Regions from separate parts of the Nitratireductor lacus genome, predicted to be linked through region 1. Evidence: riboswitches for the same ligand, from Rfam matches in the RefSeq annotation. Region 1 holds a riboswitch; the other holds the start of a gene.
The links. A riboswitch is a leader RNA that binds a small molecule or an ion and turns the genes downstream of it on or off. The one in region 1 is predicted to bind cobalamin.
Positions count from the first base shown of each region.

Region 2: it holds a riboswitch for cobalamin, as region 1 does, so the genes downstream of both, AC07E3_RS09545 (HupE/UreJ family protein) here and AC07E3_RS19285 (DUF1636 family protein) in region 1, are expected to answer to the same signal.

Region 1 is NZ_JBWKMB010000029.1:2,532-6,776, forward strand. Features, by position in the region: gene AC07E3_RS19270 (FecCD family ABC transporter permease) at 1-430, opposite strand, end outside; gene AC07E3_RS19275 (ABC transporter substrate-binding protein) at 433-1,380, opposite strand; gene AC07E3_RS19280 (ABC transporter ATP-binding protein) at 1,401-2,192, opposite strand; gene AC07E3_RS19285 (DUF1636 family protein) at 2,189-2,578, opposite strand; cobalamin riboswitch at 2,665-2,869, opposite strand; gene zigA (zinc metallochaperone GTPase ZigA) at 2,998-4,221, opposite strand.
Region 2 is NZ_JBWKMB010000009.1:89,530-93,774, forward strand. Features, by position in the region: gene cobO (cob(I)yrinic acid a,c-diamide adenosyltransferase) at 1-394, opposite strand, end outside; gene cobU (bifunctional adenosylcobinamide kinase/adenosylcobinamide-phosphate guanylyltransferase) at 396-914, opposite strand; gene AC07E3_RS09545 (HupE/UreJ family protein) at 930-1,550, opposite strand; cobalamin riboswitch at 1,586-1,785, opposite strand; cobalamin riboswitch at 1,846-2,047, shown strand; gene cobW (cobalamin biosynthesis protein CobW) at 2,221-3,258, shown strand; gene cobN (cobaltochelatase subunit CobN) at 3,263-4,245, shown strand, end outside.

The DNA of each region.
Region 1 (4,245 bases):
CCAGCACCAGCACGATCGCGGCCGCCAGCATGCCGCCCGTAAAAGCTGCCACTGGCAGCGTCCAGATGCCGAAGCGGTCGCCGAACATGGTGATCACCGATACGGCGCCAGCCGCAGCCCCCGACGACAGGCCGAACAGGAACGGGTCGGCGAGATCGTTGCGTGTCACGGTCTGGAGCAGAGCGCCGACTACGCCGAGGCCGACGCCGACACAGACCGCCAACAGCATGCGTGGCAGGCGCAGGTCGACAACGATTCGACTGACCGGGCCAGAAGGAGCCTCGACGCCCAGGCCTGCCGCGTGAGCCAGCGACGCGACCACGTCGGCGAGCGGGATGAGCGTCGACCCGTATGCGATCGACAGCAGCACCAGAACGGCGACCGCCACCACGCCTGCGAGGATCGAAGTTCCGTAAAGCTTAGACGGCACGTTTAGAAGGCTTCGGGGTGCATCGCCCGGGCAATCTTGTCAATCGCCTCGATATTGGCCGGGCCGGGCGTCAGTTCGGCATAGCGCAGCGCCACGAATCGTTCGTTCCTGACGGCGTCGGTTTCCTTCATGGCCGGATGCGCCTTGAGGAAGTCGAGCAGCTTGGCGTAGCCGGCATCGTCCTGATAGTCGAGCAGGATCAGGAATTCGGGGTTGCGGGTCGCGACCGTCTCCCAATCCGTATTGCCCCAACTCGTCTCCATGTCGGCCATGATGTTCTCGCCGCCGGCGGCTGAGATCATGGCAGTCGGGATGGCAAACTTTCCTGCAGTGAAGGGCTTGTCCTCACCGGAATCGTAGAGGAACACGCGCGTTCCAGTGCCGTCGCCGACCCTGGCGGTGATCTCGGCGAGCTGCTGATTCCAGCCGTCTATCAACTTTTCCGCCTCGTCTTCCTTGCCAAAGACCCGGCCGAGCTTCTCCACGTCCGTGTAAAGCAGGTTCATGGAAGCAGCCGGCCTGTCGCTGTCGAGATGGACGCAACTTTCCGTCAGCACCAGGGTCTTGATGCCATGCGGCGCCAGCGTATCGGGCGTGACGTCGCCTCCCGGCTTCATGCCGTAGTACCAACCGGCGAAGAAGAAGTCGGGCTCGACCGAGATCAGGTTCTCCAAAGTCGGATATTTCGGCGCCAGTTCAGGGATCGATCCTCGCTGCGCGACGAACTCCGGCCCGACCTTGTACCAGCCGGTGATGCCAGTCAGGCCGACGATGGAGGATTGGAGGCCGAGCGCGAACGCCATTTCCGTCATGTTGAGGTCGTGGATGACAGCGCGCTTCGGTGGTGCCTCGAACGTTAGCGCTGTCCCGCAATTGTCGACGGTGACCGGGAAGGCCCAGGCGGCAGAAGCCGCAACGCTTGCGGCAAGACAGATGAAAAAGCGCTTCAAGGTAAAAATCCTCCAGTGGATCAGAGATTGACAGAGAGCCGCATCGGAATGTCGAAGATCGTCAGCTCACGGTTATCGGCCGGGTGCGGCAGGCGCAGCACCTCGACGCAGAAAACCTCGCGAATAAGGTCCGGCGTCAGGGTCTTCGCCGGTGTGTCGAGTGCTACAAGCCGGCCCCTGTTCATGATCGCGACACGTGACGCGAAAGGTGTGACGAGCGGAAGGTCGTGAAGCACCGCGACCACCGCGATGCCCAGGCTTGCCACCAGTTCAAGGATTTCGCTGCGCGCACGCGGATCGAGATGATTGGTAGGCTCGTCCAGGAACAGGACCTTCGGCTCTTGCGCGATAGCGCGGGCAAGCTGGGCACGCTGGCGCTCGCCACCGGACAGGGAGCCGATCGGGCGATCGCGCATCTTCAGCAGACCCGTTCGCTCGAGCGCACGAATGACTGTGTCGCGCTCCTCGCTTTTTTTGCGCAGGCCGGTGTGAGGAACTCTGCCAAGTTCTACATAGTCGATCACCGCCAGGCGAGGGTCTGCCTGATCCGACTGACCTACGACGGCGATATTCAGGGCACGTTCGACAGGAGAAATCCGGTCGAGGGAGTTGCCTTCGAACCTAATCTCGCCCGAGCTCGCCCGGAGCAATCCCGCGAGCATTCGGAGCAATGTCGTCTTGCCGGCTCCATTCGGCCCGATGATGGCCAGCCGATCAGCCGACGCCACTGTCATAGTGACGCCTTCCACAAGACTCGTCCCAGCCGCGGAACGAAACCCGAGATCACACGCCTCAAGCAAAACCGGGTTCATTGGGTGCCGCCTGCATCAACGAGAGCGGGTATGCGCGAAAGCGTCTTGCCCTTGAGCCCGGGCGGGCGTTGGCTTTCGTTGCACCAACCGTCCGAGAGTGAGCGGTAGAGGCGTGCGAACGCGAGTAAGTGGAGAGCATCCCGATCCGGCTCGATGTCACCGAAGAGATAAGTTGCTTTGCCATGTGCGGAGAAGGCGACCGTCAGCGGCCTTCCGCATCCGGCCATGCAGTCGGCTCCATCCAGACGAAACCCGCCGACAAGGCCACCATCGAGTGCTGCGCGCAGCAAAGATATCAGTCGTTCACCGGGCAGCCTTTCGACTGTCCGCTGGCCACGACAGCGTGTGCAGACAACAATGCCATGCCCTGGTTCAACGTCCTCCATTCGCCACCCTTTCCTCAAGGTACGGAAGGATGGCGCGCATGACGACCGAGGATCGCCTTCGAGCTTCCTCCCGGCGCACCCCGTCCGGTCAATTCTCGCTGACGGCAGGTCTCCTGGCTTGCGGGTCCCAGCGCCATCCTGCCTTCCCGGCTCTTCGGCCAGTGGCATGTCGGATATTGCTCGCCGCTTACAGTTGCGGGGGCAGCCATGGCCTTGGCCCGACGGGCCGCACCATGTTCCCTTTTAACCCAGGCCGGCTGCGGCCCGGGAACCATCGTCCGCAAGCGTATCGCGGTCGTCGTGCAATCGCAATGCTTCGGAATTGCTTACCCTCCCATCGAAATGACAGTCTCGGTCCGAGCCTTCGCCAGATGGGTTACCTTGGACGGCTATAGGACGAGGACGAGGTGACCGAGTCATCACGCCACCTGTCTTTCCCAACTGGGGAACGGGTCGGGCAGGTCGCGCCAGCGGCCCGGCATGAAGTCGCGTTCGGCCACGAGACAGGCATCGAGTTCGGCGCGGATACGGCTTTCGTCCATCGGGTCGCAACCGATGAAGACGATCTCCTGCCGCCGGTCGCCCCAGATTGGGTCGAGATAAGGCTTCATGGCCATGTGCCATTCGGGGTGGTCCGGCCATCGATGCTTCGGCACGGAGGCCCACCACAAGCCGCGTTTGCCTGTCCGGATCAGCGCGCCGGCCTGGCTGATCTCGCCGACATAATGCGGGCGCGTCGCCAGCCAGAAGAAGCCCTTGGCGCGGACGACGCCCGGCCACGACCGGTTTATGAATGCCTTGAGCTTCATCGGGTCGAAGGGCCGTCGCTCGCGATAGACGAAGGAGCGGATGCCGTATTCCTCGGTCTCGGGAACATGGTCCTTGAAACCGTTCAGCTCCTTGAACCAGAGTGGGTGCTGTTCGGCCTTCTCGAAGTCGAAACGGCCGGTATTCAGGACCTTGTCCAGCGGTACCTTGGCGAAGTCCGTCTCGATCAGCTCCGCATCGGGGTTGAGCGAACGGACGATCTTCCGTGCAAGGTCGAGATCGTGCGCGGGGGTGGCCGACACCTTGTTGAGTAGGATCACGTCGGCGAATTCGATCTGTTCGACGAGCAGGTCGACCAGTGCGCGATCGTCCGCGTCGCCAGCGGCCTCGCCGCGGTCTCGCAGGAAGGCCTGTGACGCGTAGTCTTTCAGGAGGTTCGCGGCATCGACGACCGTGACCATGGTGTCGAGCCTTGCGACATCGGACAGGCTTTCGCCGTTCTCGTCGCGAAAATCGAAGGTCGCGGCAACCGGCAGCGGCTCGGCGATGCCGGTTGCCTCGATGAGCAGGTAGTCGAAGCGGCCATCCCGCGATAGGCTGCGCACCTCCTTCAACAGGTCGTCGCGCAGCGTGCAGCAGATGCAGCCATTGGTCATTTCGACCAGTTGTTCTTCCGTGCGCGACAGGTTGGCGCCGCCGTCGCGCACGAGCGAGGCATCGATGTTCACCTCGCTCATGTCGTTGACGATGACCGCGACGCGGCGTCCCTCGCGATTGTTGAGCACATGGTTGAGAAGCGTGGTCTTGCCGGCGCCGAGAAAGCCGGAAAGCACGGTGACGGGCAGGCGATTCGAGGGTCTGGCTGTGTCAGGCATGGCGGCCTCTTGGTGGGAAGAACA
Region 2 (4,245 bases), on a different contig from region 1:
CCAGACCGATGGTCGGGTCGGCCATCAGTTCCTCGGCCTTTTCCCATGCCCGCTCGGCGGCGGCGATATCGCGCTCGAGATCCTGCGTTTCCCATGTGAAGCCCTCACCCATCGTGTGCCAGGAGACCTGATCGCCAAAGGCGGCAAAGGCATCCTTCTCACCGCAGTGCCAGGCACCCTTGATGAACTGCACGACACCCACCCGGCGACCATGGCCGAGCATGCGCAGCGCAAGACCGAAGGCGGCGGTGGATTTGCCCTTGCCCGGCCCCGTATTGACGATCAGAAGCCCCTTCTCGACCGTCTTGTCGCGCACCTCGGCATCCTGAACCGCCTTGCGTTTGGCCATCTTTGCCTTGTGGCGCTCGGCTTCGTTTGCGTCGATCTCTCGCATGTCACTTCACTTTCATGGGAAGGCCGGCAACCACCAGCGTGACGCTGTCGGCAGTGGCGGCGACTTTCTGGTTCAGGAACCCCGCCTCATCGCGGAAACGGCGTCCGAGCGGGGTTTCGGGCACGATGCCGAAGCCGACCTCATTGGAAACGAGAACCGTGGTTCCTTCTCTTGCGGCAAAAGCTGCAACCAGTCTCTCGGCGGCAGGCTGCAGCTCATGGTCGTTCAGCATGAGATTGCTGAGCCACAGGGTCAGGCAATCGACCAGAACCGTTTCGCGGGCCGGCAATTTCTCAAGTACGCCCGGCAGGTCGAGCGGGGCGTCGTGCGTCTGCCACGCCCCCGCCCCCGCCTCCTTGCGCCGCGCGCGGTGCATGGCGATGCGTTCGCGCATCTCGTCATCGAAGGCCTGCGCCGTGGCGATGTAGTGCCAGGGCGCGGGTGCGGCCTCGATCAGCGTCTCGGCATGGCGGCTCTTGCCGGAGCGCGCGCCGCCCAGAACGAAATGAAGGGATCGCATCGCTATTTTGCCGGCTCAGCCGACAAGATGCCCGGCAAGGAAGGTCACGCCGACGCCAAGGATGGCGGCACCGGCAAGCCGGGGCTGCATGGCCTCGACGGCCCAGCCGCGCGAACGGACCAGAAAATAGACGCCAAGCGCGATGACGCTCTGGATTGCGGCAAGGCCGGCGAGATAGGCGATGAGCGGCGTCTCTTCGCTGCCGACGATGGCTTCGCCGAAGGCATAGCCATGGAACAAGCCGACCACCAGGAACAGGGCGAAGACGAGGATTTGGTTCTCCACCGCCCGGCCGCGCGCCAGAAGCCAGCCGCCGGCAAGAACGCTTGCCGCGATGATGATTTCCGCCGCCGGCAGATCAAGTAGCATCAGGTGCAGACCGACGCCGATCAGCGAACCGGCGACGAACAGAAGCGGCGCAAAAAGGCTCATGCCGGCAACGGCAGCCAACAGGCCGGCGGCGACGATGAAGGCCAGATGATCGAGCCCGATCACGGGATGCGCCAGACCCGAGACCAGTCCCTCATAGAGGGTCGTGGGCGTCTGCCCGTCCATGGCGTGATGGGCCTCGGCGCTGGTTGCGAAGAGCGATGCAAAAGCGAATACGGAAAAAATGCGTGCGATACGCGTGGTCATGTCCGGTCCTTTCCCCTCCACCCGAGGGATACGGTGTTTCTTTCATGCTGTCGGCAGGTTTCCTGGCTTGCGGGTCGAAGCGTTTTCCAGCCTTCCCAAGGCGTCATGCCTCAGTGGCGATCAGGAAAACGCTCACCGCTTACAGTTGCGGGGGCAGCCATGGCCTTGGCGCATTTTGCGCCGCACCATGTTCCCTCTGGTCCGCTTCAGCGGAACCGACAGCGGCCCGACCATACAGGAACAGCCTCTTCCGGCAAACGCTTTCTTCACGCATTGACAGACGTGCCGGGCGAGCCATAAATGCGAGGCAGACGGTCCTCTTCCCTCAAGGGAGGAGGCTAAGAGGGAATGCGGTGCGGGCCTTGCCCAATGCCGCAGCTGTCCCCGCAACTGTAAGCGGAGAGCGCACCTGACACGCCACTGGGGCAACGCCCTGGGAAGGCTGGAGAGCGCGGCGACCCGTGAGCCAGGAAACCTGCCGTCTGAAAGTGAAATCCTGTCCGCCTGGCGGGTGTCCCGGGCAAGGAGTGTGCATTGTGATTGCCGATTGCGCCACCGCGCGCCTTCTCTCTGCCATTCATGGCAACCTTGCCCAAACGCGGCCTGAAAGGGCTTGCGTCTCCCTCGCCCGCATCCCCGCATTCACCACACTCCGTCTGAAGGATATCCCATGACCACGAGCTTCAATCGTGTGCCCTGCACCGTCGTGACCGGCTTTCTCGGTGCCGGCAAGACAACGCTCATCCGCAATGTGCTGGAAAACACCAAGGGCAAGCGGCTTGCCATCATCGTCAATGAATTCGGCGATGCGGGCGTCGATGGCGAGGTGCTGAAAGGTTGCGGGCTCGACACCTGTCCGGAGGAAAACGTTCTGGAACTGGCCAATGGCTGCATCTGCTGCACCGTGGCCGACGATTTCGTTCCGGCACTCGACCAGATCCTCGCGCGCGAACCGAAGGTGGATCACATCCTGATCGAGACCTCGGGTCTGGCCCTGCCCAAGCCGCTGGTGCAGGCATTTCAGTGGCCGGCCATCAAGAATCGCGTCACCGTTGATGGCGTCATCGCCGTGGTGGACGGGCCGGCGCTGGCCGACGGTCAGGTGGCGAACGACATGGATGCGCTCGCCGCGCAGCGCGCCGCGGACGATTCGCTCGACCATGACGATCCGGTCGAAGAGGTGTTCGACGATCAGGTGGCCTGCGCTGATCTGATCGTATTGTCCAAGAGCGACCTTCTGGACGCGGAAGGCAACGAGCGCGCCCGCGCGCGGATCGAAGACCATCTGGCGCGCAATGTGCAGATCGTGCCGAGCGCGCACGGCAAGGTGGACCCGGCGCTGCTGCTGGGCCTCGGCCTCGCGGTCGAGGACGATATCGAGAACCGCAAGACGCATCACGACGATGCGCATGACCACGAGCACGATGATTTCGATACATTCGTTGTCGATCTGCCATCGGTCCTGCGGCCTGAAGATCTGGAAGCGCGCGTCAACGCGGCGGTGGGAACCGGCGAGGTTCTGCGCCTCAAGGGGTTCGCCCATGTGAAGGGCAAGCCCATGCGCCTGCAGGTGCAGGCAGTTGGCCCGCGCGTTTCGCATCATTACGACCGCCCATGGAAGGCCGGCGAAGCCGCGGAAACGCGGCTCGTCGTGATCGGCCTCAAGGGCATCGACCGCGCGCGCATCGAAAGCCTTCTCTCGGCGTGATCCGATGCACATCCTCGCCACCACCACCGCTTCTCTCGACGATCTGATCGAGCCTGTCGATCTGCAACAATCGCCGGCGGATATGGTGGCGCTGTCGTTCACCGACAGCGATCTGGCGGGGATCGCCTCTGCATGGCAGGCCGGGCGCGAGGCCCTGCCCTCGCTGCGCCTTGCCGCGCTGCGCGATCTCAGACACCCCATGTCGGTCGATCTGTGGATCGACAACACGGCAGCGCATGCCCGCACCATTCTGGTGCGGGTTCTGGGCGGCTATGAGTGGTGGCGCTATGGCTGCGACCGGCTTTCCGCGCTGGCCCGGCAAAAGGGCATTGCGCTGGCATTGCTGCCCGGCGAATGCCATCAGGACGACCCGCGCCTTGCCGAGCGTTCCACCGTTTCGCCGGAAGCGCGCGCGGCGCTGCTCGCCTGCTTCCGCGAAGGCGGGCCGGACAATATGCGCGCGCTGACCATGCAGATGGCGCGCCTTGCGGGGCGGGATACCGAAGCGCCGGAGGCCGAACCGGTGGCCAAGGCCGGCTTCTATGCGCCGGGCCATGGCATTGTGGAGGCCGATTTTTTCGCCACGCTGCCCGGCAGGGCAATCGTTCCGATCCTCTTTTATCGCTCCATGCTGCTTGCCAGCGATGTCGCGCCCATCGATGCGCTGGTGGAGGCGCTTGAGGAACAGGGTCTTTGCGCCGTCCCGATCTTTGTTTCCAGCCTGCGCGACCCGGTTGCCGCCGGTTTCGTGCGCGACGCCGTGGAGACGTTGAAGCCGCAGGCGCTCATCACCGCAACGGCCTTTTCCAGCGGTGCGGAACCCGGCGAAAAAACACTGTTCGACCGGTTTGGCGTGCCGGTTTTTCAGGTGGTCACCGCCACCACGCGGCGCGAAGCGTGGCAGGAAGGCCAGCGCGGTCTGGCACCCGCCGACCTCGCCATGCATGTGGTGCTGCCGGAACTCGATGGCCGTCTGATGGCCGGCAC